2 regions of the Thalassotalea nanhaiensis genome follow, and region 1 is predicted to be linked to the other one. Evidence: predicted binding sites of a transcription regulator. Region 1 holds the regulator's gene; the other holds the start of a gene.
The links. Region 1 encodes LexA, which represses DNA repair genes until DNA is damaged. Its sites were predicted from a motif close to TACTGTATNNNNATACAGTA; they were not measured.
Positions count from the first base shown of each region.

Region 2: a site for LexA is predicted at 1,706-1,725, ahead of dinB (DNA polymerase IV). Genes of this name have one in related genera too.

Region 1 is NZ_CP134146.1:382,504-385,668, reverse strand. Features, by position in the region: gene plsB (glycerol-3-phosphate 1-O-acyltransferase PlsB) at 1-172, opposite strand, end outside; gene RI845_RS01825 (phytanoyl-CoA dioxygenase family protein) at 313-1,101, opposite strand; gene lexA (transcriptional repressor LexA) at 1,295-1,909, shown strand; gene coxB (cytochrome c oxidase subunit II) at 2,292-3,165, shown strand, end outside.
Region 2 is NZ_CP134146.1:3,199,272-3,202,436, forward strand. Features, by position in the region: gene RI845_RS13790 (MBL fold metallo-hydrolase) at 1-528, opposite strand, end outside; gene dinB (DNA polymerase IV) at 625-1,683, opposite strand; gene RI845_RS13800 (MaoC/PaaZ C-terminal domain-containing protein) at 1,800-2,570, shown strand; gene RI845_RS13805 (Crp/Fnr family transcriptional regulator) at 2,610-3,165, opposite strand, start outside.

The DNA.
Region 1 (3,165 bases):
TTTTACAGGCCATTTGTAGGGCAATTAAATCACTCGCTGATTGATACCTTACGATATAAAACACATCTTTATTGTCGCCTAGCTCTAATGCATCAACGTTATCGGGGATAATTTTACAACGAACCAGTAAACGTACTGGCCAAGATAGTAAAAAGTAAAACAGTGCTCTCATGGGTAAAAAACTCAGAATAAAAAGTAAAATTTCAGAATTATCGTAATTCTAGCATTAATGGTACAAGTTGTTCTATAGAGACATTTTTAAGCATTTATTTATTAACAAGATTAATTATTTTAAACATTTGCATGTTAAACCTAAGACTCGTACCAATTGCCATCAGGATCGCCCGGAAAAACACCAAGGTTTTCACCATGGCTTTGGTAACCTAATAAACGGCGTATATTTTCAGGATAGCTGTCGACCGTTTTTCGAGGAATAGTTAAATATTGATTTTCTTCCTGCCTTAGCCAGCCCAGGCTATACGTAGTGATTAACCCGGAACGAGCCGCTTGGCTGTTATTGGCACCACCACCATGTATGGTTGAACCAAGATAAAGCAGTACCGATCCTTTTGGCATAACCGCCTGAGTAATATCAGAGGCTTTTACATCTTCAATCTCGCGAAGATCCTGACTCCCTGGCACCACGCGAGTAGCACCGTTCTCTAGGGTAAAATCGTCCAGCGCCCACATTGCGGCAATTTGGAACTCAACATCAGGAATGCGAATGGGATAAAAATCATCATCACGATGCAGCACCTGATCGGCTTCACCCGGCAAAATCTCTATCGCAGTAGAGCTTCCTATGCGATAACACTCACAATGGCGTTTTAGTATGTTATCAGCAACGTCTTTGACTAATGGGTGGGCAATAAGCTCGGCAGCAGATCGAGATAACCCCAGTATGCCACTCAATCTCAGTGTTTTATAACCGTTAAAATCGTTCTCAAATAAATGCCCTTCTCGGTCAAAGGCTGCTCTAAATTCAGCTTTGACATTATCAATAAGCTCATCAGGTGCCTGATGCTTGACGATAACACCGCCGTCTTTTAACAGGGCCTGGATAATATCTGTTGTTTTCTCTGATGTATTAAAAATCTGCATTTCAGGCTGCCTTGTTGTTATACCTATTGCTTGAAAAATAATTTAAAACAATAAGCATTATTTAAACTGAATTAAATTTAACTCTAAACTGGATCACACAAAATTCAACCTTTTTAAGGATTTACAGTTGCGTTTATTTTGTGGCTGTATATACTGACAGTTACTGTACAGATAAACAGGTTCAAAAATAATTATGCGCCCTCTTACTGCTCGACAAGAACAAATATTTGGCTTCATTAAAGAAAAGCTAAGCGAAACCGGTATGCCGCCAACACGTGCTGAAATAGCAACATTTTTTGGTTTTAAGTCAGCGAATGCTGCCGAAGAACATTTAAAGGCATTGGCGAAAAAAGGTTTTATTGAAATGCTACCGGGCACTTCTCGTGGCATTCGCTTAGCTGAAGAACACGTTGAAGAAGAAGGGTTGCCTTTAATTGGTCGCGTTGCTGCTGGTGAGCCAATACTGGCACAAGAACATGTTGAAGAGCACTACAAAATTGATGGTAGCTTATTTCACCCTGCAGCAGACTATTTACTGCGTGTGAACGGTGAAAGCATGAAAGATATTGGTATTCTTGATGGCGATTTATTAGCGGTTCATCAAACTACAGACATTAATAATGGCCAAGTTGTAGTTGCTCGCGTTGAAGACGATGTAACGGTAAAACGCTATAAACGCGAAGGTAATGTCGTATATTTACACGCTGAAAATGAAGATTTTTCACCAATAGTTGTAGACTTAACTAGTCAAAATTTTAATATTGAAGGCATTGCTGTTGGTGTTATTCGCAACGCTGACTGGATGTAGTCTGCCGCCCCTTTAGCAGTATAAAAAATAACCAATAAATAATGGCTAAATTATGTACTTAATTTAGCCATTTTCTTTTCTTCCCATCCCTTTGTTTTAGCCTAACTCATTCAAATTTAGTAGTATTTACTCTAGCTACTTTTAATTAATTAATTTAACTTTTTTATAACAAAGCACTAGACCTTGTTTAAAAATTAAGTAATTCTAGAGTGGATAATATACAAATATTACGCTGTAGACTCCCTACCCCATTCATCGATGTAGGTTTTTTACGTAACACAATAATAAAAATAAATTACGGAAATTAGAGACATCGAATTAAGATGTATCTTGTCACTTATTTCTGTATTTTCTTGGCTAAAAAAAGCAGAGGAGATGTCGAGTGAAGAGACGTAACCTGGGTTGGCTGTTGTTGGGAAGCTTACTTTCCAGTTCAGCTTGGGCAGAATCGCAATTAAATTTGACCAAAGGTGTGACTGATGTCAGCCAAAATGTCTATGAATTGCATATGTTGGTAATGTGGATTTGTACGGTAATAGGTGTCGTGGTATTTGGCGCTATGTTCTGGTCAATGATATTCCACCGCAAATCTAAAGGGGCAAAACCAGCCTCATTTCATGAAAGCACCAAAGTTGAAATTCTTTGGACCGCTATTCCTATTTTAATTCTTATCGGTATGGCATGGCCTGCAACTACGACTTTAATTGACATGGAAGATAACAGTAATTCTGATATCACCGTGCAAGTGACTGGTTCGCAGTGGAAATGGCATTATAAGTATTTTGATCAAGGCATTGAATTTTATAGTGTTTTATCTACACCAAAATCTCAATTTGATAACCGAGATGGTGACAATGGCGAGAAATGGTCAAATGAAAATTATCTTTTAGAAGTAGATAAGCCATTAGTTATACCAGTGAATCGCAAGGTTCGTTTCTTAATAACTTCTGATGACGTTATTCACTCTTGGTGGGTACCAGCATTTGCGGTTAAACAAGATGCTAACCCAGGCTTTATTAATGAAGCTTGGACCAAAGTGAATGAACCTGGCATTTATCGCGGCCAATGTGCTGAGCTTTGTGGTAAAGATCACGGTTACATGCCTATTGTTGTTGATGTTCGCTCTGAAGTTGATTACGAGCTATGGGTTAATGAGCAAAAAATTGCCATGACTAAAGCCGCAGAGGCCGAAGCACAATCGCTTACCGCTAAACTTCCAATGGAAGAGCTAATGGCATTAGGTGAGCAAACATATG
Region 2 (3,165 bases), 1.5 Mb from region 1:
CAGATCGCCCATATGCAGCACATTGGCTTTTTTGAAATAAACTATAGAGTCTCCGTCTGTATGACCGTTTGGAAAATGCATGACTTGAATTTCTTCATCGCCTAAGTATATTGTCACGCCATGGTCATAGGTAACTACAGGTAAATCAACGCCTGATTTTTTGTTATCCTCTTTCACTCGTTTACGTACATTTTTATGAGCAAAAATAGGGGCTTGTTTACCAAAGTGACCATTGCCACCTGTATGATCGCCATGATAATGCGTATTAACAATATATTTTAACGGCACGGCTTTAATCGTTTTCATTGCAGCTTCAATTTTGGCAGCTAAGGGCGCAAATTGATCATCAATGAGTACCAAGCCTTCATCAGTTGCGAATACTCCAATATTACCGCCCGAGCCAGATAACATATAAACCCCACCCGCCACCGGTTGGGCATTGATTTTGATCTTAGAAAAATCTCGGGCAGCATGTGAAGGTAAACTCAAGCCAATAAGTAAAAGTACTAAAGCGGATATGTTTTTCATAATTTTATCTTTTTAATATTGAATGACAGTATTAATATGGCCAAAAAACAGTGAAAAATCAAAATTAGTGCTATTTTATTTAATAAAAATAGTACGTTACAAAGGCAGGCTTAATTGGGGAGTGTATAATTTTTTGGCTTGTTCCGGGGCAAAGCCTACTGTTAACCCAATTAGGCGAATTTTTTTACCATTGCCCCTTGAGACGGCTTCCTCGAGTAAAGGTTTAAACAAGTCGATATCTAAACTGCTTTGGCTTTGCTCTACTGTTGTTTGGGTAAAATCAGCGAATTTTATTTTAATACCTTGTTTTACAATTTCTAGATTTTCAATTTTATCCAGCCTTGTTAAAAACTTTGGCAACAATTCAGCAACAACCTTAAGACAACTGTTTACCTGCTCAATATCTTCACTAAGGGTCGTTTCTATCGCTAATGACTTTCTAATTCTGCTGGTTTCAACTTCTCGAGCATCAATACCAAAAGCTCTCTTAAAAATAACAGGGCCAAACTTTCCCATTATTTTTTCCATAGCTGCTGCGTCTGTCACCCTCACATCAGCACAAGTAAATAAGCCATGTGCATTTAACTTTTCTAAAGTCTTTGGTCCTACCCCAGGTATTTTTTTTAAGTCCAGCATATTTACAAAATCGCTTACTTGCTCTGGGGGCACAACACATTGGCCATTGGGCTTATTTTCATCGGAGGCAATTTTGGCAATAAATTTATTAGGTGCCACGCCAGCAGATGCCGTTAAATTGAGCTCTTGATATATTTCGGCTCTAATTTTTTCGGCAATTAACGTGGCGCTGCCATTACATTCAGTGCAGTCGGTGACATCTAGATAGGCTTCATCTAAAGAAAGCGGTTCAATTTTATCAGTATAACGAGCAAATATTTCACGGATATGGTTGGATGCCTCCTTATAGGCCGACATTCTTCCTGGCACTAGTTCAAGGTGAGGACATAACTGTAATGCTCGGCCAACAGGCATTGCTGAGCGTACGCCGTATTCTCGAGCAAGATAATTGCACGTAGCGGTAACACTTCGAGGCCCTTTACCTGCAATAGCGATTGGGATATTTGCTAAGCCGGGATTATCGCGCATTTCAACAGCGGCAAAAAAACAATCCATGTCGATATGAATAATTTTTCGCATAACTTAGCTCCCTCAACACAACCACTGTATATTAATACAGTTTACGTAACATTGCGTATCGATGCAATTAATATTCTGTTAAACTTTAGTCCATAAATTAAATGAATAAGATGTTGATGTACCAATATATAAAGTTACTTACCAAGCGACCACAAAAAACCTTTTTTAACGAATTCAGTCTTGAGTTTGAGCAATCGGCTATTGCAGATAAAAAAATTGCTAAATTTCGCGCTTTATACAACCTTGATACAGATATCGACTTACCGATAAGCTACGCTTTTATTGCTGGTTTCAACGCGTTAATTAAAACTTTTTCACATAAACACTTTGCTTTTTCACCACTAGGCTTAATTCATTTAAAAAGCGAGTTTGAAAAAACCTTTGAATTAGACTTTCAACAAGACTTTAAAATTATCAATAAAGTTAGGCAAGATCGTCGCCATCCAATGGGGAAGATTATTGTCATTGAAACACAGTTTTTTCAAAATGACCGCTGCTGCTTAATTAATAAAAACACGTTTTTAAAGAAACTTAAGTCCAATAAACGAGAACGAATTAGCAAACAACAAGCATTTATTGGTGACACTAATTTCATCTTAAATCATGCTAAAGCTCTTGCGTACGCGAAAGTAAGTAATGACTTTAACCCCATCCATATTAATAATAAATTAGCTAAGCTTTTCGGTTTACCCAATGCCATTATGCATGGTGGATTTTTAGCGCATCTGGTGCTCATTGAAAAAGGTGTTGAAACCAACAAAGTAAAATTCGATTTTAAAAAGCCTTGTGTTTTACCTTGTGCTGTAGGGATATTTTCGAATGATAAAGAGCATCACGTATTTTCTGCTAACGACCAATTGCATTTAAGCGTAAAGGTGGGGGAATAATCACAATACCTTATATTTAATTAACGGGATGAAGTGTGATTATGGTCTAATTGTAGGCGAGTAAAACGTTAGGTTTGCACTGACTAAGATATCATTAATACCCTGCACATTAAGTAAGTAAACTTTTCCGCGAACGATCTCTACCAGTCCTTGGCAGGCAAATTCTTTTAATACAGCATTAACTCTTGGCCTAGTTACATCGGCCAAGTTTGCAAGTTGCTGTTGGGTGATTGTAAGCATTGGCATTACCCCATTGATATCTGCTTGTTTTGAGGCTACATCTAATAAGGCAAAAGCTACTTTTATTGGAATTGAAAACTTTTGATTTAAAACCCCCTTTTGCACAAGAGGCAAAGTATTTTTCTTCAAAACAGAGAACATCAATTTATATATTTCTGGTTGTGTCTTGGTAAGTTCAACAAAGTTTGAATCGGTTACTTTTAAAAAAGTAGAGTCTTGTAAAAAGTCTGCATTTATTGATTCTTGCAAGCGATAGTCCATCAGCTTGCCATAATAAAGAAAATCCCCCTTGCCAAGTAACTTATAGGTGAAGTGATCAAAATCAGATGTACGAATTGAAATGATCACACTGCCC